3 regions of the Glutamicibacter sp. NPDC087661 genome follow, and region 3 is predicted to be linked to each of the others. Evidence: riboswitches for the same ligand, from Rfam matches in the RefSeq annotation. Region 3 holds a riboswitch; each other region holds the start of a gene.
The links. A riboswitch is a leader RNA that binds a small molecule or an ion and turns the genes downstream of it on or off. The one in region 3 is predicted to bind S-adenosylmethionine.

Region 1 (6,935 bases), on a different contig from region 3:
CCTACCTGTTGTGCGCGGTGATCGCCGGATTCGCCGGAGTGGTGCTGGCGGCACGCTCCAACGGATATGTCCCGGGCAGCGGACAGGCCTATCTGATGGATGCCATTGGCGCGGTCTTCATCGGGGCAACCATCAGCCGCTACGGGCGAGTGTCCGTGGGCGGAACGCTGATCGGCGTGGTGATTTTTGGCCTGCTGGATAACGGGCTGAACCTGATTGGCCTGTCCTTCTTCTGGCAAGACCTGGCCCGAGGGCTGGTTCTCCTGTCCATCCTGCTCGCCGCCGTGGTGCTCGGGAGGGCCAAGAGTCGGCCGGCCACCGGCATCTTCGCGCTATTGCGCACGACCAAGCATCAGGCACTGACGAACACCGCGAAGGGAAACAGAAAATAATGGGCAAGCGCATCCACCTTAACGCCTTTGACATGACCTGCGTCAGCCACCAGAGCCCTGGGCTGTGGCGGCACCCGCAGAATCGAGCCGACGAATACAACACCCTTGAATACTGGGTGGATCTGGCCAAGACCCTGGAGCGCGGTGGCTTTGATGCCCTGTTCCTCGCCGATGTACTTGGCATCTATGACGTGTACCAGAATTCCAGCGGTCCAGCCTTGCTCGATGCCGACCAGGTGCCACTGAACGATCCCTTCATGCAGGTTTCCGCCATGGCCGTGGCCACGAAGAATCTCGGTTTCGCGGTGACCAGCGCGCTGACCTATGAGCAACCCTACGCGCTGGCCCGGAAGTTCTCCTCGCTGGACCACCTCACCCGCGGGCGCATCGGTTGGAACGTGGTGACTAGCTACTTGGAGTCGGCGGCCCGCAATCTGGGCATGGCCAGGCAGCTGGATCACGACGCCCGCTACGACATTGCCGATGAATTCATGGACGTGGTCTACAAGCTCTGGGAGGGATCATGGGAGGAAGACGCGGTTCTCAAGGACCGCGAACGTGGCGTCTACACCGACCCTTCCAAGGTGCATCCGATTAACCATCACGGCCAGTACTTCAACGTGCCGGGCATCCATCTTTCCGAGCCTTCCATCCAGCGCACCCCGGCGATCTTCCAAGCGGGCGCTTCTTCGCGCGGCCGGCGCTTTGGCGCGCAGCATGCCGAGGGCATCTTCCTGAATTCGATCAATACCGCGGTCACCCGCCGCCAGACCGATGCGATCCGCGATGAGTTCGAACTGGTGGGTCGGCCCCGGGACGCCGCCAAAATCTATGCGCTGATGACCACTGTGGTGGCTGATTCAGACGCGCAGGCGCAGAAGCTCTACCGCGAATACCAGTCCTATGCCTCGCGCGAAGGTGCCATGGCATTCTATGGCGGGTGGTCGGGCTTGGACCTGAGCCAGTACGCGCCGGATGAGGAGCTGCAATATCTGGAAACCAACGCGGCGCGATCGGCGGTATCGATTTTCACTACAGCGAATCCGCAGCAGAAGTGGACCCCGAATGCCATCGCCGACTACCTCGGAGTTGGCGGCATCGGACCGGTGCTCGTCGGTTCGCCGGAAACCGTGGCGGACGAAATCGAGCGTTGGGTGGATGAATCAGGATTGGACGGGATCAACTTGGCCTATGCCATCACCCCAGGTTCCTTCGAGCAGTTCACCGATCTGGTGGTTCCCGAGTTGCGGAAGCGCGGAAGAACTTGGGCAGGATACGAAGGCAACACCCTGCGCGAATATCTGGCGGGTCCCGGCACGACGCGAGTGGCTGACGATCACCCTGCAGCCGCCTATCGCGGGGCTTATGCGGGAAAGGCCTCGGCAGCGGAATCCGAAGCGAGCCAAACACCTGAAGCTGTACTAGGCGCCCGGTGACACATGAGGAAATATGACGGCCACTGAGGCCCCTGTGAAGGCCTCGAAAATGTCGATTCATGACGATGTTCCGTCCTATGACATCTTCCCTGCCAAGCGGAGGCCGTCGGTGCTTCACTGATGGAGAACAACCCATCCAGAGCGGCTAAGAGACCTGGCTCCGAGACGCCGCAGCAAGCCTGCACTCCGCAGGTAGTGCTAACGCCAGGTTCGATGGATCCGCAGATTTTCTGCATCCTTCGGAATCCATAGCCCAAGAGGAGAACGAAGATGACTGTACTGGATACCCAATTGCCGCGCGTGCCCTACACCGGCACTGCTGATGAAGCTGAACTGGCTGATTGGCGCGACGTCGCCCAGCAAGTAGCTGACAAGCTGGCGGCTGACGCGCTCGAACGCGACCGAAAGAACGCCCAGCCTTTCGCCGAAGTGCAGCTGCTGCGCGAAGCCGGGTTGCTCAATCTCTTGGTGCCTGCAGAATTCGGCGGAGCCGGAGCCCATTGGGAAACGGCCTTCGAAGTGGTCCGCATACTGGCCGCAGCTGATGGATCCATCTCGCAGTTGCTGGCTTACCACTACATCAACCAGTCCGGCATTCCGTTCTACGCCCCAGCAGAAGCGCAAGGGGCATGGTGGCAGCGCACCGTGGAAGGTGGCTGGCTCTGGGGCGATTCGGTGAATCCAGTTGATCCGGATTTGACGCTGAGCGCCGAAGGGGACGGCTACCGACTGAATGGAGCCAAGCGATTCTCCACGGGTTCCGGTGTTGGCGAGGTCATCGTCATCAACGCGCTGGTCCAGGGCGGAGAATACGACGGGCAGATTCTCGCGTTGGTTCTGCCACGCGATATCGATGGCTTGGAAATCGTTGACGACTGGGACTACCTGGGACAGCGGCTGAGCGCGTCGAATTCCTTGAAGTTCCACAACGTGCGGCTCGAAGCAGGGGACTTGCTGGGATTCGTCACCGATGAACCGGTCTCCACCCTGCTTACCCCCGGTATCCAGCTGGCCTTCGCCAACTTCTATCTGGGCATCGCCCAGGGAGCACTGGAGCGCGGCAAGCAGATCTTGCTGGGCCGCAAGAACGCCTGGCTGTTCTCGCAGGCAGAGACCTACTCGCAGGACCCGATCTTCCAGCGCACCGTCGGAGAGCTCAAAGCCCGCACCGCAGCAGTGGCGGCGCTGACCGAGAAGCTGGGCCGGAAATTCGACGCCCTGCTCTCAAAGGCCGGGGAAGTCACCCAGCCCGAACGAGCGGCGTTGGCCGTGGAAATTGCTGAAGCCAAGGTGGTCTCCACTGAGGTGGGAGTGGATGTGGCGAACCGGATCTTCGAGGTGACCGGTTCATCTTCGACTGCGAACTCGGTGGGCCTGGACCTGTACTGGCGCAATGTGCGCACCCATTCGCTGCACGACCCAGTGGACTACAAGAAGATCGAGGTCGGCGCCTACTTCCTGCGCGGAGAGTCCCAGCCGCTCTCGCTGTACACCTAAGAAAACTTCTCCCGGATTGGACTGAACGATGACTGTACTTGCAACTGGCAATCGACTCGCAGGCCTCAAAAACCGCTTCGCACCGCTCTTCGCGCGCATTGCGCAGGGTGCAGCTGAACGCGACCGCACCGGCGAATTGCCCTACCAGCAGGTCGCGGACCTGGCCGCTGCCGGCTTTGGCGCGGTTCGGGTCCCGGAATCGCACGGGGGTGCCGGTGCTACGCTGCCCGAACTCTTCGAGCTCTTCGTGGATCTCGCGGCGGCGGATTCCAATATTGCCCAAGCGCTGCGCGCGCACTTCGCCTTCGTCGAGGACCGTCTGGTTGCGGCCCCCGGTCCGGGGCGCGACAAATGGCTGGCCCGCTTCGTGGCGGGAGAATTGGTGGGCAACTCCTGGACCGAGGTCGGCACCGTCAAGGTCGGGGACGTGATCACCAAGGTCACCCCGGACGGCGAGGGAAGATTCAAGCTCAACGGCACCAAGTACTACTCCACCGGCTCGATCTTCGCCGACTGGCTCGATACCTACGCAGAGCGCACCGACACCGGAAAGCGCGTGATCGCCGCAGTCAACCGCCACCAGCCCGGCGTCGAGCTGGCCGATGACTGGGATGGCTTCGGCCAGCGCACCACGGGTACCGGCACCTCCACCTTCACCGATGCGATTGTCGCTGAAGAAGACCTCATCGACTTCGATACGCGTTTCAAGTACCAGACAGCTTTCTACCAGCAGGTGCTGCTCGCTGTTCTGGCCGGCTCCGCCAAAGCAGCCGAGCGCGACTTCGCCGCCGAGCTGAAGGCGCGCAAGCGGACCTTCAGCCATGCCGCGGCCAATCTGGCGGCCGAAGACCCGCAGCTGCTGCAGGTGATCGGCGAGGTCTCCGCGGCGGCCTTCGCTGCCGCGGCAACGGTGGAACGAGTGTCGACGGCATTGCAGGGAGCCTATGAAACTGCGCAGGCGCTGCACACCGGCGAGGTGACCGGGGAAGAGGACGAAGCAGCCAACGATGCGGCAGAGCTGGCCAGCGCCCAGGCGCAGGTGGTGCTCACGCCATTGGTCCTCAACGCGATCACCCACGCTTTTGATGCGCTGGCCGCCAGCGCCACGAGCGTTACCAAGAACCTGGACCGGCACTGGCGCAATGCCCGTACCGCCGGCAACCACAACCCCTGGGTGTTCAAGGCGCGGTTGATTGGCGACCTGGCGGTTAATGGCACCGAGCTTCCGCGCGTGTGGGCGATTGGTGCATCAAAGACGATTCCTTGATTTTGCGGGTCCAGCATTCTTTGCCGATGCTGGGCCCGTGGTCGTCGGCCCGGGGGCAATTGATCGACCATGGTTCCAGCCGCCTGACGGATAGCTGCCGGCCTTGGCCTTAGCGCACCTGGGTAACCGTGCCACTTGCGATATGGAAGATATCCAAGTCGCGGGGCACGAAGAGGCTGCCAGAGAACTGTTTCGAAGCCCGCTGCCAAACTTCCATTCCAGATCCAGCGGGAACCAAATGATGCAGCGCCAAGTTCCGTGCTCCAGCCCGCTGGGCGATTCGTCCTGCATCTTCTGCGGTGGTGTGCGCGCGCCGATGATGTCCCATGCTCGCTTCCAGCTCGGAGGATGAAGCATGCGGGTAGCTACGAGCGATGGCCTCCAGATCAATAGCTTCATGGAACAGCAAGTCGCAGCCTTGGGACAGGCGCGCAAGATTTGCGCTTGGCGCTGTATCGCCGGAAATCACGACCGATCCATATCTCGAATCAAAGCGGAATGCGAATGCCGGAGCGATAGGTTGGTGCTGGACCAGGATAGCGCTAATTTTTACATGTCGATCAGCGTATATTTCAAAAGGCTCCATGTCCGGGTGATTATTGTGGTTGGGGTGGAAGCCTGTGCCGGCAGGAATCTCGATATCTACGCCATGGAAAATATCCGAAATATCAGGTGTCGCCGAATCCCGTCGGCGATCGTTGAGATCTGTCGCATGGGCGCGCAGCAGCAAGTTGACCATGGCGTTGGTCCCGGGTGTGGGCGACTGCGGAAATATGGCTTCCGGCTCCTCGGCCGCTGTCTGCATCGAGGGCAGCACTCCTCGATCACCCGGTCCGAAAACAGGAACCTGCCGACCCTCGGTGCCGCGGAACGCAAGGCCGCCCAGGACCATGACAGAATTCAGGTCAATGACGTGGTCTGAATGCTGATGGGTAATGAAAATTCCGCGCAGGGCAGTGGGGTGAATCCCGATCTCAGCCAGGCCCAAACCGACGCCTTGGCCGCAATCCACCAAGTAAGCGTGGCCGTCCACAACGATTGCGGTAGAAATTCCGCGACGGTGACCGGTTCCTGGATCCGGCCTCAATAGCGGGCCGCCAGCAGTTCCAAGCGCCACTGCATGCATTCCGGTCTTCATCACTGGCTTCATCTGTCTCCTGTAGACGGGTTACTTCATCGGCAAGCTGATGCCATCATCCGCGGAGGCAATGAAGTAGTCAAGAAATAATAGATTATTCGCCTCATAACATTTTCTAGTTGGCAGCGGTCCGCTGCCCGCTGGCTAGACTGGGCGGGTGATCAACTACACCCTGCGCCAGCTGCAGTACTTCGTCGCCGTCGCTGAACTCGGCTCCATCTCCGCCGCAGCGAAGCAGTGCCATATTTCCCAGGCAGCCATGTCCCAGTCCATGGACGAGCTGGAACGCGCCGTCGGCTCGCAGCTGCTGGTGCGCAGACGTGCCCGCGGCGTGGTGCTCACGGCTGTCGGCACCGACTTCCTGCTGGACTCGCGGGCCCTGGTGCGCCATGCCGAAGAAGTGCAGGACCAGATTGTCGAACGCCAGACCAAGCTCTCCGGCCCTTTGGTGATCGGCTGCTATTCCTCGCTGGCCGCTTTCTGGATCCCGGTGATCTGCGAACGCTTCACCAATGTGCACCCGGACTTGCAGGTCACCCTCGTGGAGGGGGACGGGGCCGACCTGCAGGAGCGCATGCTCAAGGGCCACCTGGATGCGGTGCTCACCCATACCCGCCACCTGCTGCCGCAGGTCTCTTCGCGTACGGTGATGTCGGGCCGGCCCTATGTGCTGGTGGGAGGCAATCACCGGCTGGCCGATCGCACCTCCGTCGCCTTGAGCGAACTGGCCGACGACGACTTCGTCTCCCTGGACATCCCCACGGTGCGCGATAACCAGCTGGTGAATCTTCGCATGTCGGGCTTGGACCCCAAGGTGCGGTGGAGTTCGCAGAGCTTCGAGGCGGTGCGCGGGATGGTGGCTCGGGGTTTGGGCTATACCGTTCTGGTGCAGCGCCCGCCGGTCAACCTGAGCTACGACGGCTTGCCGCTGTCGGTATTGGAGATCGAGGGCGAGGTTGGCGTGAGCGATATCTGCGTGGCCTACACCGCTTCGGACCGCCCTAGCTTGCGGCTGCGCGCGTTCTTGGATTTCTGCGAGGAAGCCGGAGCCGAGAAAGAGCGCAAGGCCGGTTAGAACCCGTAGGTTCCAACCGGCCTGCGCTCCAGCCAGTCGGGAGGCTAGTGGCTCATTTCCTCGGCCTCGAGGTCGGCGTCGCGGCCTTCCTTGATGCCGCGCATGGCCAGGGCGGCGACGATGAATGCGG
Region 2 (6,935 bases), on a different contig from region 3:
GCTTCGAACCTGATGGGTTCCTTGGGCACGCAGACTGCCTTGGCGCGTGCCGCCGTACGCCCGGATGCCATCAATGCAGTCGTGTGGGGCTTGGCTGAGGCAGTGAACGGCTGGGCCGCCTATCTTTCCGTCGATTCCCGGCCGGCGGCCTGCTACCCGGCATCCGCCGAAGCGTTCCTGGGCGAACTCCGCCACGAGTCCATGCGCTTTCGGCGCAATGGCATGCCCTCGGCGTCCACCTTCGAGGTCCAGGGCCACGAAGTAGCGCTCTATCCCATCCTGTCCGGAACCACGATCCACGGATATCTCGGAGTTGCCGCCGGGCGCAGGCCGACCAAGGCCGACCGGCAGATCATCATGACGGCCTGCACGTTGCTCTCCTTGCGCGCCAGGCAACGGGAATTGGCTGCCAGCACGAATAACGCGCTCAGCTCGGCCACCGCAAAATTGTTGCTGCATGGCCAGCCCGAGGCGGCACGCCTGGTCGGGGAAGAAGCCGGATTGGGCAGAATACCTGTTCGTGTGCGAATCCTGCTGTACCGGGCAGGTGCCGATACCGATGCAGCAACCGCACTTCATGCGCTGCCCTCGCTGGCGCGCCCCGCCGCCTTGCCCGATGTCGCCGCAGCGGTACGCGAGTGCCAGCTTCACTATGAGGACGGCGCCGAACATTATTTGATACTTCCCGAACCCGCAGACAGTTCCGGCAATGGCGAGGCAGTGGCACCGCAGGCTGCAACCGCAACGGGCCCGATGGCGTGCGGGCGATTTGATTCCCCCGCACCCGAAGTCCACGCCGTACTCTCCCAACCATTGAATTTGGCCGAGATCCCTGCCAATTTGCCTGCCCTGCGCCAAACGCTGGACGCTGTCCCGTTCGGGACCATGGCCTGCGGCGCCCCGGGCTTCGATGCCAGCGCAGAGACCTGGGTCAAGGCCCTCGCAGCGTACGCGCGCGCCGATCTGCTCTCCGCGGTCACCTCCTACCTGCGCCATCGCGGCCATTGGGAAGAAGCCTCCCGCGAATTGGGCATCCACCGAAATTCCTTGCGCCACCGCATCACCGTGGCCCAGGAATTGCTTGGCGCCAATCTCGATGATCCCGATGCCGCCGCCTCGCTCTGGCTGGCCCTGCGCCGGGCACAGAAATAGGCACGCCGCAGTCTCTGCAATAGCCAGATCCCGCGGCGTGCCCTAAGTACAGCCGTCAGCCCTTGAGCCGAGTCCGGCTATCGTGCGGCGCACTGGCGCGTCGCGTTGCTGCGGCGTCCGGGCCGGTGGCACCGAGCTTGGCTTGCTGGCGGATGCTCAGCTTCTGCAGCAATTCCTCTTCCGCGAATTCGCCCGGCGCAATCCCGCGTGGCACCCGCAGCAAGAAGGCCATGCCCAGGATCCACCAAGCGGCGAAGAGCAGCCACGGCTGCCACCCGATGGCCGCCGGCATTCCCGGAAGATACAGCGAAATCAGGCCGGCGCAGAAGACCACCGACAGTACGCCGATGACCTTGCCGCCGTTTCCCGCACCGCCCACACGCAGCGGGCGTTGCATCTGCGGTTCGCGCTGGCGCAGAATCAAGAACGCCACGCCCACCAGCAGGTAGGCGATCACGATCGACGGCGAACCGGAATCCACCAGCCATCCGAGCATGGCGGTGCCGAAGAATGGAGCCAGAACGGAGAGACCGCCAATGAACAGCAGTGCATGGCTCGGTGTGCGGTACTTCGGATGCAGGTAGGCAAACCAGCGTGGCAGCATCCCGGAACTGGCCATCGCGTACATCAGCCGCGAAGCACCCATCAGCAACGAATTCCACGAGGTGAGGATGCCGGCAATGCCGCCGGCGATCAGCACCTTTGACATGATTTCGGAATTGAACAGTGCCCCCATCGCGTCGGCAGTGGCAAGTTCGGATCCGGAGAGCGCCGAAGCGCCCATTCCCGAGGCGGTGGCCAGGATGATCCCCACATACCAGGCGGTGGCGATCAGCACCGAAATCACCACGTACTTGCCAATTTTTCGCGGGGCGATGTCGCATTCCTCGGCGGACTGCGGGATCACGTCGAAGCCGACGAACATGAACGGCACCACGATCATCACGCCGAAGAAGCCGGCCACCCCGTTTTCGAAGAATGGTTCCATATTCCTGCTCTCGCCCCCGGTGAATGCGCCAGCAAGCAGCATTGCGCCGATGACGAAGAGGAAGAGCACCACGAAGGTCTGCACTACACCGGCGGTCTTGATACCCCGGATGTTAATCCAGGTGATCGCTATCGCACCGGCGACACCGACCAGCGCCCAAGTCAAGTAGACCTCTGAGCCAGCGATCTCCCATAATCTGATCTGCGAAAGCTCCGGGAAGAGATAGAGCACGGATTTGGGCAGTGCCACTGCTTCAAAGGCCACGATCGCAATGTAGCCGCCGACGATGGCCCACGAACCGGCAAAAGACCAGCGGGCGCCCATGGCGCGCAGCAAGTAGTTGTGCTCACCGCCTGCTTTCGGCATGGCCGCAACGAGTTCGGCATAGGTCAGGCCAACTACCGCCATGATGCCACCGCCAACCAGCATAGCCAGCGTGGCTCCGAACGGGCCGGCGGTGGTAATCCAGTCGCCGGTGAGCACGACCCAGCCAAAGCCGATCATCGCGCCCACGCCTATGGCCAAGGCATCCCAGCGGCCGAGGACCTTCTTGAGGCCTGGTTCTGCGGTGTGGTTCTTCGCGGTTTTTCCTGACATGGCAACCCCTTCTGGAAAGTTGATCAGGATCACACTATGCAAAATCGCGCCAAAGGGTATTGGATGTTTTGACTACATTTCAGGCTATTTTGCCCAAATCGGGAGGCTAGGCCTCGCCGGAGCGCTTCTTGCTGGCTTTCACCAGCGCGCGGTCGACCTCGTGAATGCCCAGGCAGAAGCCTGCGGACATGACCAGCGATTTGATAGTCAGTTCGGAAAGGTCATCAGCTACGTACACCAGCTGGATCGGTCCGGCCAGGACCAGCAGGACACCTGTCCACAGCACATACGCCCACGAGGTGCGCGCCTGCGCCATCACCGGGAAGCGTGCCCGTCGGCGAATCGTCCGCACGCCAATGGTGACAATGACGACGGCCAGAATCGCGGCGCCAATGAAGAAGAAATTGCGTTGGGTGCGGATCCAGGTCAAGGTGGTGCCAATAAGAACGCCGAAAAGTATCGAAGCCCACCAGCTGATACTGCGCAGTTGATCTTGCGCAGCGGTTGGTTCGCCTGTCCTCACGCCTCTCCCATCACTGATTGTCCCGAGCGCCCGGAACAACGCATCGTTCCTAGAATACGCGGTTCATCTCCCCGCAGACGAACGCGCAGCCGCACTGCGCATGCCGTGCCATGGCAGCAAGCGCAAGGGATTGGCGTCATGAGAGGATCAGCGTCCAGGTAACCACGGCAACCTCATCAGAATCGTTTTCCCAGCTATGCGGTTCACGCCCGGGGAAGGTGATCGTATCGCCTGCTTCGAGTTCTACGCGCTGATCAGGCAATACCAGGATGAATTTTCCAGCGATCACGTGCAGCACTTCCAGCTCGCAATCCACCGAATACAGCTCCGCTTCACCGGTGCCCTTGGGCGCAATCTCGGCGCGAATCATCTGCACCCGCTTCTCGCTGCGCGGCGTGACCAGCTGCTCCGTGATGCCGTCACCGCCCAGGGAAACACGGGGTGCCTGCTCCAGTCGGACCAGTTTCGTTTCAGGAACCTCGAAGAGGGTACCGACCTCCATGCCCAGCACTTCGCACAACCGCAAAAGAGTGGAAACCGAAGGGCTGGTCAGGTCGCGCTCCACACGCGAGAGGAAACCCTTGGTCAGTCCGGATAGCTCGGCGACCTGGTCAATGGTCATACGCTGGGTCTGGCGCACCCCGCGCAGCCTCGCACCGATATTGATCGCAGCACCGGTTGGTTCAACTGGCAAGGTTTTCATCGTTTGGCTCCTCGACGTTTTCTGCAGCAACAACCGCAACCACTTTGGCTTCAAGGCCTGCGGGGCAAGTTTACCAATGGTAAACACACCGCGCCCTCTACCGCGAGACTGCAGCGCTCACTAGACTCTGCCCATGGACAGCACCAAGGACAAGCTCTGCGGGTACCTGAACGACGCGCGCGAGAATGCGATCTACAAGGCAGAAGGCCTCGCCGAACACCTGGCACGCACTCCGCTCACCCCCACGGGCACCCATATCCTGGGAGTGCTGCACCATTTGGCGATCAATGAATACGAATATTTCGGCACCTGCCTCAAGCGCAGAGCCGATGACCGCTACGTTCGCGAATTCATTGCACCGCATGATCCCGACGCGGATTTCCTTCCGCCAGCAGATATGGATGCGCAACAGCTGATCGGCCTGTATCGGAAAGCCATCGCCTTCGCCGATGAAGCCATCAGCGACCTGCCCCTGGACTGCCCCGTAGAGGTACCGTGGTGGGGGCCAGCTGGCAAAACCACCTTGGATCACCTGCTCATCCATGCGCTCGCCGAGACCTCCCGGCATGCAGGGCATCTGGATATTATTCGCGAGCAGCTCGATGGCCGTGCTGGCTGGACCGCGCAACTGGATCTGCTGCCCGACTACACCGCGGGGCAATGGGCCGAACAACGCGAGAAGCTGCAGCAACTGGCCAATGCCTTTGCCCCGGGCAGCTGAGCCGCAGTCATATTACGCATTCGGACTTCACCGCGCCCTGCCGCCGGCGGTACCATCGGAAATGTTGCTTCACGAGACGCGGCGCCAAGCTCCGACTGGCCGCGCACCAACCCCAAGTTCATGGGTGGTTCGGATGAGGAAGCGGTCCGCGCACCAACAGGTGCACGGGCAAGAGCTCGCAAGAGAGTTGACCTCCATGGCATATCCGATTCTGCCCGTCATCGACCGCCAGACCGGCCAAGTGCAATTCAAGGCCGAGGGGCGCTGGCGCACCCGCTACGTTGCAGATCCGCTCAGGCTTGAACGGCTCATTGCCCGTTGCGCCCGCAGGCCGACCTATGATCCGGCCACTTCTGAATTGCAGCTGGTGCTGCCGGTAGCCGGAAATCCCGCGGGCAAGAGAATTGCTTTTAGCCTTGCCAAATTCCCAAGTGCAGGAGCCCTGACTAAACTGGGTGGTTGATCCGATCCACGGGTTTCATTGGAAAATCCATGTTCCAGGAGAGTCATCGTCGCGATGCCACAGCACCCAGAAACCGAACCTACCAAAGCGCAGATCCAGCGATGGCGCAAGTATCTCGCAGATGAAGTCGCCGAAGGCTCCATCTACAGGGCCCTCGCGGAAAAGAAAACCGGTCAAGAACGGCAAATCCTGCTGGGCCTTGCAGAGGCGGAAGCCCGCCACGAATCCCACTGGCGCGTCCTGCTCGGCGAGCATTTCAAGGAAGTCCGCCCGTCGCTGCGACGCACCATGCTGCGTTTCCTGGCATTGCATTTCGGTTCGGTCTTCGTGCTGGCCATGGCCCAGCGCTCCGAAAGCAGTTCGCCCTACCGCGACGACAAGGACGCCACCGCGCAGATGGCGGCCGACGAACAGGTCCACGAAGAGGTCGTCCGGGCGCTGGCTACAGCAGGCCGTGCGCGCCTTTCGGGCAACTTCCGCGCTGCGGTCTTCGGCGCCAACGACGGGCTGGTTTCCAACCTGGCGTTGATCATGGGTATCGGTGCGACCGGTGTTTCAGCGACCTTCGTGCTGTTCTCCGGTGTTGCCGGTTTGCTGGCCGGCGCACTGTCCATGGCAGCTGGCGAGTACGTCTCGGTGCGTTCCCAGCGCGAGCTGCTGACCGCCTCGCGACCAACCCAGGTCACGCTGACCGCCGCCCCGAACCTCGATCTGGACGCCAACGAGCTGGTGCTGATCTACAAGGCCCGCGGAATGAGCGATGAAGATGCAGCGCACCGGGCCGCAGAACGCATGGGCCTGTTCACCTGCGATTGCAACCCCGACTTCTCGTTGAACCCGGAAGGCCGCGGCGAAGAACTCGAGAAGGAGCACCAGGAACTGGGGTCGGCCACCGGCGCGGCGGCCACCTCGTTCATCCTTTTCGCTTCCGGCGCGGTCGTGCCGATCCTGCCTTATATCCTTGGGCTCTCCGGCATGACCGCGATCCTCGTCTCGGTAGTCCTGGTAGGCGTGGCCCTGATGATCACCGGAGGGATCGTGGGACTGCTTTCCGGTGCCTCCCCGCTCAAGCGCGGCCTGCGCCAGCTAGCCATCGGCTGGGGCGCAGCGGCCATCACCTACTGCTTGGGCCTGATCTTCGACGTCAGCATCGGATAGCAGCCTGCTGCGATTCGAATGCCGGTACAGCTTTGGCTCTACCGGCATTTTCCATGCCGTGCTCTAGCTGTTCTCCGGCCGCCGGGTACGCCGGCGCAGGGTTTGCATGCTCTGGATGAACTCCATCGCTTCTTCGGCGGTTTCCACCAGAGCAATCTTCTGTTCCATGACACGGTCCTTGGCCAGGGCCTGAAGCAGCGGCCAAGCAGGCAGATCCCTCGTCCAATAGTCCTTGCCGATCAGCACCATCGGCACCACGCGAGCACCGGTAGCGTAGTAGTTTTCGCAGGCATCCTGGAAGATTTCCTGCACCGTGCCAGCGGCCCCGGGCAGAACTACCAGCCCGCCGTTGGACTGCTCCAGCAGAATCGCTTCACGAATGGAATTGGTGAAGAACTTGGCAATCTGGGTGGCAAACAGATTCGGCGGCTCATGGCCGTAGAACCAGGTTGGCACGCCCAGGGACTGCCGCTGGCTCGGGAAACGCTCCTTGACCATCAACGCAGTTCTCGCCCAGCCGGTGCGCTGATGGATCGCATCTGGCGCTTCGGCCAGCATCTGCAATGCCGTAGCGACATCTTCTGGTCCGTAATCGGCCAGCCACGCACCGGCATTGGCGGCTTCCATTGC
Region 3 (6,935 bases):
ACCTCATGCCACCAGATGTCGCGGCCTTCGGTCCACGGGATTTCGTCGCCGGTGCGGCGGATAACCAGGACCTTTTCGATTTCGTTCTCTCCGGCAACGGCCGCATCGGCGTTGCCTTTGACCGGAACCGAAGTGCCGCGGCGGAACTGGCCGTCGGTGGTGACCAGGACCTTTGCCTTGGTGTCCTCCACGCGGAACCTCAGCGCCTCGGCGGAGAACCCGCCGAAGACCAGCGAGTGGATGGCGCCGATGCGGGCGCAAGCCAAGGTGATGACAATTGTTTCAATGAGCACCGGCAGGTAAATGACCACGCGGTCGCCCTTCACCACACCCAGGGATTCCAAGGCGTTGGCTGCCTGGGAGACCCGCTCCTGCAAATTCTTGTAGGTGACGGCTACCCGGTCACCGGGCTCGCCTTCGAAATACAGTGCGACCTTCTGGCCGCGTCCCGCAGCTACATGGCGGTCGGCGCAGTTCACTGCGGCGTTCAGCTTGCCGCCGAGGTACCAAGAAATTTCCGGTCCGCGCTTGGCATCCGGATCGGCCGGAATGATGCGGCTGGTGGTGTGCCACGGGATGTCCCAATCCAAGAGGTTCGCCGCTTCGTCCCAGAATTCCTGGCGTGCTGCCTCTGAAACTTGAGTTGAGGTTGTTGCCAATTCGGTGGTCATCGCAAACTTTCTTTGGTGAGGGGTAGTTTTGTCAGCGGGTACTAGCTGGTCCGGTTTCAGGTCCAGCGCTTGATAGCCCAGCGTTCTGCTATCGACAGCAGGGCATCGGTGATCTTTCCAAAGACGGCCAGCAGCACGATGGTCATGATTAGGCGGTCCAATCGGCCGTTGTTCTGCGAGTCGGTAAGCAAGAAGCCAAGGCCCATTGACGCGCCGAGGAGTTCGGCTGCGACCAGGAAGAGCCAAGCTTGGGCTAGTGCCAAACGCAGTCCGGAGAAGATCGAAGGGACCACTGCGGGCAGCTGGACGGTGCGCAGCAGCTTCAATCCCTTCAACCCGAAGGCGCGGGCTGCTTCGACCAGGTGGGCATCGACATGGCGCAACGCCAAGGCGACGGTGGTAAAGACCGGGAAGAAGGCACCAATGATCACGAGTGTGACCTTGGAATCTTCACCCATTTTCATCCAGAGCACCAGCAGCGGAACCCAAGCCAAGGAAGGGACTGCACGCAGGGCGCTGATGCTCAGTCCCAGAAATGCATCTGCCAATTTGGACAGCCCGACAAGCGCACCCAGCGCCAAGCCCAGCAATGATCCGAAGGCGAAACCGAGAAGAACACGCTGAGTGGAGATGCCGATGTGCTTTCCGAGTTCGCCATCCTGGAAGAGCTCAATGGCAGCAGAAACCACTGAACCCGGAGTTGGCAGTGTCCACGGAGCAACGATTCCGGTAACGGTGACAAATTGCCACACAGCCAGGGTGGTCAGCGGCAAGGCCAGCGCAAGCAGCCATTTCGGGGCACGCAGGATCGTTGCGGCCATGCTGGCCTTCTGCTTGGCAGGTGTTTGGCTTCCGCGGGTTCCAGCCACGTTAGTGGGACTCATGGCTGGTTACTTTCCGGAGATCTTTGTTGCGTCTGCCTTGACGGCAAACTGGTCATCGATGAGGGTTTCCAGAGCTTCATCAACGGATTCCTGCTCCGAGACATCGCCGCTAGCGACCAGCGTGGGAGCAATCTTGCTCAGGACTCCAGTGAATTTGGCGTCGGGAACTGCCGGAACGTCCAGATTGGAGCGTTCCTCAATGACGGTGGCAGCAACTCCTGGTTCGAGCCCTGCTACGTCGGCCAGGATTTCTGCGGTTTCCTCGGGATTGTCAGCTGCCCAGCCACGAGCCTTTTCGTAGGCATCGACAACGAGCTGGGCGAGTTCGGGGCTCTGCTCAATGAAGTCTTCGCGAGCGTTCAGCGCACCGTAGGTGTTGAAATCCAAGTTCCGGTAAACCAGTTGCGCGCCGTCTTTTTCGGCAGCGGCCATGATCGGATCCAAACCGCTCCAGGCATCAACCGAGCCGTTGGCCAGGGCGGTACGTCCATCGGCATGCTGGAGGTTCTGCAGCTTGATGTCAGCTTCACTCAAGCCCGCGGATTCCAGCGCCTGCAGCAGGAAGAAGTATGGGTCGGTGCCCTTTGTAGCGGCCACGGTCTTGCCAGCGAGATCTTCAACGGACTCGATTTTCGAGTCCTTATCCACTACCAGGGCCGCCCATTCCGGCTGCGAATACAGTGCGATGGTCTTGATGGGTGCACCGTTCGAACGGTTCAGGAGCGCAGCGGAACCGGCTGTGGAACCAACATCGATTGCGTCGGCGCGAAGAGCTTCATTGGCCTTGTTGGAACCAGCGGACTGGATCCATTCGACATTTACGCCCTGCTCCTTGGCGGCTGCTTCCAACCATCCCTTTTCCTTGAGTACCAGGCTCAGCGGGTTGTAAGTGGCAAAGTCGATGGACAGGGTCTGACCATCCGAGGAGGCTGTAGCGTTTTCGCCAGCACAGCCGGTCAGGGCAACTGCGCCAACGATCAAGGCGGCGGCGGACAATGCAGTGCGGCGGGTGAGACGGTTCAAAAGCATGGAGAATCCTAGAATTGTGCGTGCAAGCGGTGTAGGTGAAAAGGTAAAGGGGACGAATGGTTCGGGACCCACGGCGTGGCCGGGACTAATGGTTGGTTGGGTCGACGCCGAGCAGGCGCAATAGGTGCAGGCGATCTGCAACGAACTTTTCATCGGTATGCCGGCGTGGATGCACAGCTGAGATGGACAGATCCTCGATGACGCCCGCTGCACTATGCCCAGCGCCTCGCCCCAGAACAATCACGCGGTCAGCCAAAGTCAACGCCTCGTCCACATCATGGGTCACCATGAGAACAGTGGTGGGGAACGATGCGTGAATCGAGAGCAGCAGATCCTGCATCTTCAAGCGTGTCAGCGCATCGAGGGCGCCGAAGGGTTCATCAAGAAGCAATACACCCGGGCGCCGAGCCAGCGCGCGAGCCAGCGAAACCCGCTGCGCCATGCCTCCGGAGATCTCGCGTGGGCGCAAGCTGGCTGCATGGCTCAGACCGGTCAGCTCGATCAACTCATCGATCAGCGAGTTGCCGGCGCGCTTATCGGTTTCCGGTGCCAGGCCCAGTGCAATGTTCTGGCGAACCGAGCGCCATGGCAGCAGCCGGGGCTCCTGGAAGGCAACGGCGCATAACTCGTTGATGCCGGTGACCTCGCGGGTGCCGGTGCGGATGGTGCCGGTGGTGGGGTGGTCCAAGCCCGATACTGAACGCAGCAGCGTGGATTTTCCGCAACCGCTGGCTCCAAGAATGGCCACGACTTGACCTGCTGGAATTTGCAGGTTGATATCGGCCAGGACGGTCCGGCTTTCCATCTTGGTGGTGAAGGTTCGCGACACGTTGCTGAACTGCACGTCCAGGGCGCTTGAAGCTGAGGCAACGGGAGCTGCCTCGGGCGCTGCAAAGGAAAGAGTCATGTTCATCTCCATCGTTCCTGGCGGTAGCACCGGCCTGCAGAGCAAAACTCCAAAGGTGGTTGCTGCGGCGTCGTGGAGCCAGATCTCTCGGCCGCTCGGGATGGTTACGTGTCCATTACAACGAGTCGAACGATTTGAACGCAAATCTTGCGTAATATGAAAAAATCTTCGACAACTACCTCACATTGCCCAGAAATTTCGTTATTTATTTTATTGCAGGCCGGTTTGCTCGACATTAAGCAAAACTTTGCAACTCATCTTCGGCAGGACGCGGATTAGGCTGTGAAATTTGAAGATGGGCACTGCCGGCACTAGGACGAAATGTGACTTCGCGGGTTGGAAACGCCGGTTTATTACCGTTACAAATGAATTACGACCCATCCAGAGCGGCTGAGAGATCTGGCTCCACGACGCCGCAGCAACCACCCCAATAGCGGGACGGTGCTACCGCCAGGACCGATGGAAAGAATTGAGAACCCTGATGCCTATTGGTGAATCGCACAATGCCCTCGGACTGGACTTCAACCAGGTCAGTGACCCTTCGCAGGCCACCGCAATGGACCTGGACAAGTTTGAAGAACAGCTGCCGACCAGGCAATTGCTGAAAATCACCCCCGGACCAAGTGCGGATGAGCAATACGACCGGCTGGCCGAAATTTTCCGTCCCGTTTTTGCGCAGATCGCCGCGACAGCCAAGGACCGCGACTTGAACCGCGTGCTTCCTTTCGAGCAGGTAGGCCTGCTGAATCGCGAGCGTTTCGGTGCGCTTCGCCTTTCCGTTGCCGACGGGGGCTACGGCGCACGGCTGGTGGATGTCTTCCGTCTGCTCATCGAGCTGTCCGAGGCGGACTCCCACGTAGGCCAGCTGTGGCGTGCGCATATCGCATTCGTCGAGAACGTCTTGGCGCTGGAGGACGAAGAGCTGCGCAAGAAGTGGGTCGCTCGCATCGCTGCTGGGCAGATTATCGGCAACGCCTACACCGAACGCGGTGGCAACGCCCTGGGCACCTTGAACACCAAGGCCAGCACCGTGGACGGGCGCTGGGTGATCGACGGTGAAAAGTACTACTGCACCGGCACCATTTTTGCCGACTGGACCACCGTTGCCGTGGCCCACCCGGAGCTCGCCGGCCGCCAGATCGCCGTGGTCTCCACCCAGCGCAGCGGCGTCAAGATCCTCGACGACTGGGATGGGTTCGGCCAGGGCCTCACCGGAACCGGCACCACAGAATTCCACCAGGTCCCGGTGGACTGCTTCATGCCGCAGCAACGCAACGACTCCGAAGCGGCAATCTTCCAGCTGGTGCTCATGTCCGTGCAGGCAGGCATTGCCCGCGCCGCACTGAACGACCTGCGCAGCGCGGTGCAGGCGCGCACCCGCATCTTCACCACCGGGACCGGGGTTCCGGTCTACCAGGAACCTCAGGTCCTGCAGCTGGTGGGCGAGGTGTCCGCAGAATCCTTCGCCGCCGACTCGGTGGTGATCGGCGCGGTGCTCGAAGTCGAGGCGGCCCTGGGCGATCCGGGACTGAACGACGAGGAACGCTACGCCGTATGCGAGCTGGCCGCCAACCGCGCGCAAACCGTGGTGCAGCCACTGGCCATCGGCGTGACCAGCAAGCTCTTCGACGCACTGGGAGCCTCTTCCACCAGAAGCGGCTGCAACCTGGACCGGCATTGGCGCAATGCGCGCACCATCGCCACCCATAACCCGGCGATCTACAAGGCGCGCATCGTCGGGGACTACGAGATCAACGGGGTCCAGCCGCAGCGGCTGTCCGTCACCGGCGAAGATTCGACCCAGCGGACCTGAGGGCCTGCGACGCACACCAGCAACTTTCCACGATTACCAACCTATGGGGGCAAAGCCATGAGCGAGAACAAGCGCGAGATCCTATTCAACGCATTCGACATGAACTGCGTGGTGCACCAGTCGCCGGGCCTGTGGCGCCATCCGCAGGACAAGGCCTCGACCTACAACACCCTGGGCTACTGGACCCACCTGGCCAAGGTGCTGGAAAAGGGGAAGTTCGACGGGCTGTTCCTTGCCGACGTGCTGGGCACCTACGACGTGTACAAGGGCACCAACGTGACCCCGCTGGGCTCCGGCGCGCAGGCGCCCGTCAACGACCCGATGATGCTGGTTTCCGCCATGGCCGCTGTGACCGAGAACCTCGGCTTCGGCGTCACCGCAGGTACCGCCTATGAGCACCCGTACGCTTTCGCCCGCCGCTTGGCCACCCTGGACCACCTGACCAACGGCCGCGTGGGTTGGAATGTCGTCACCGGCTACCTTCCCTCGGCCGCCCGCAATATGGGCCAGGAAGACCAGATGGAGCACGACGAGCGCTACAACCACGCCGATGAGTACCTCGAGGTGGTCTACAAGCTGCTCGAGGGCTCGTGGGAAGACGACGCGGTGCAGAACAACAAGGAAACCGGTGTCTACACCGACCCGGCCAAGGTGCACCCGATCGAGCACGAGGGCAAGTACTTCAAGGTCCCGGGCATCGCCATCACCGAGCCGTCGAAGCAGCGCACCCCGGTGATCTACCAGGCCGGCGCATCCAAGCGCGGCACCGAATTCGCCGCGTCGAACGCCGAAGCGATCTTCGTGAATTGCCCTACCCGCGACCTGCTCAAGGAAGCGGTCAGCAAGATCCGCGACGCTGCCGAGGCCGCTGGGCGTGGCCGTTACGACATCAAGGTCTTCGCCATGCAGACCATCATCACCGCGGAAACCTCGGAACTTGCCCAGGCGAAGTTCGAGGATTACAGCTCCTACGTGGATATCGAGGGGTCGCTTGCACTGCTTTCGGGGTGGACCGGCATCGACATGTCCGTCTACGGACCAGACGATGTCATCGGCGACGACGTGAAGTCCAACGCCATCCAGTCCTCGGTGGAGACCTTCAAGAAGGCCAGCGGCGATACCGGAAAGCCATGGACCATCCGCCAGCTGGCCGAATGGATCGGCGTGGGCGGATTCGGCCCGGTCTCCGTCGGTTCGGGTGCCGAGGTTGCCGAGAAGCTCATCGACTGGGTGGAGTACACCGACGTGGATGGCTTCAACCTCGCCTACGCGGTCACCCCTGGCACCTTCGAGGACGTTGTCGAGTACGTGGTTCCCGAGCTGCAGGCCCGCGGGGTCTACAAGACCGAGTACACCGAGGGCACGCTGCGCAACAAGCTGTTCGGCGCCGGCGACCGGGTGAAGGACACCCACCGCGCAGCCCAGTACAAGATCGCCAACCGGATGGCCACCCAAGCCTGAGCATCCGGCCCGCTGGCGCAATAGGCGGCGGCCTGCGGCAACTTCGAAAGAATGTTGCCGCAGGCCGCCGTTTTCGCTGCGCGCCTACTTGCTTGGCTTCAGCACCATGGCTGAACCGCCGCCGCGCCTGCTCGGCTCGGCTGCCGCGGTGAGCGTGCCGTCGGCAGCGA

Region 1: another riboswitch for S-adenosylmethionine. It lies ahead of ACIOTN_RS12840 (acyl-CoA dehydrogenase family protein); the one in region 3 lies ahead of ACIOTN_RS09765 (ABC transporter ATP-binding protein).
Region 2: another riboswitch for S-adenosylmethionine. It lies ahead of ACIOTN_RS16200 (hypothetical protein); the one in region 3 lies ahead of ACIOTN_RS09765 (ABC transporter ATP-binding protein).

The regions. Positions count from the first base shown of each region.
Region 1 covers NZ_JBIUWE010000004.1:301,123-308,057, forward strand. The annotation lists gene ACIOTN_RS12830 (ABC transporter permease) at 1-392, shown strand, start outside; gene ACIOTN_RS12835 (LLM class flavin-dependent oxidoreductase) at 392-1,828, shown strand; SAM riboswitch class I at 1,958-2,048, shown strand; gene ACIOTN_RS12840 (acyl-CoA dehydrogenase family protein) at 2,099-3,325, shown strand; gene ACIOTN_RS12845 (acyl-CoA dehydrogenase family protein) at 3,354-4,592, shown strand; gene ACIOTN_RS12850 (MBL fold metallo-hydrolase) at 4,702-5,742, opposite strand; gene ACIOTN_RS12855 (LysR substrate-binding domain-containing protein) at 5,888-6,805, shown strand; gene ACIOTN_RS12860 (MFS transporter) at 6,850-6,935, opposite strand, start outside.
Region 2 covers NZ_JBIUWE010000006.1:221,940-228,874, forward strand. The annotation lists gene ACIOTN_RS16175 (PucR family transcriptional regulator) at 1-1,152, shown strand, start outside; gene ACIOTN_RS16180 (APC family permease) at 1,208-2,737, opposite strand; gene ACIOTN_RS16185 (hypothetical protein) at 2,844-3,260, opposite strand; gene ACIOTN_RS16190 (helix-turn-helix domain-containing protein) at 3,397-3,963, opposite strand; gene ACIOTN_RS16195 (DinB family protein) at 4,097-4,684, shown strand; SAM riboswitch class IV at 4,752-4,865, shown strand; gene ACIOTN_RS16200 (hypothetical protein) at 4,881-5,147, shown strand; gene ACIOTN_RS16205 (VIT1/CCC1 transporter family protein) at 5,202-6,305, shown strand; gene ACIOTN_RS16210 (LOG family protein) at 6,369-6,935, opposite strand, start outside.
Region 3 covers NZ_JBIUWE010000003.1:96,183-103,117, forward strand. The annotation lists gene acs (acetate--CoA ligase) at 1-671, opposite strand, end outside; gene ACIOTN_RS09755 (ABC transporter permease) at 728-1,492, opposite strand; gene ACIOTN_RS09760 (aliphatic sulfonate ABC transporter substrate-binding protein) at 1,562-2,584, opposite strand; gene ACIOTN_RS09765 (ABC transporter ATP-binding protein) at 2,670-3,491, opposite strand; SAM riboswitch class I at 3,497-3,598, opposite strand; SAM riboswitch class I at 3,866-3,957, shown strand; gene ACIOTN_RS09770 (acyl-CoA dehydrogenase) at 3,973-5,304, shown strand; gene ACIOTN_RS09775 (LLM class flavin-dependent oxidoreductase) at 5,362-6,765, shown strand; gene ggt (gamma-glutamyltransferase) at 6,850-6,935, opposite strand, start outside.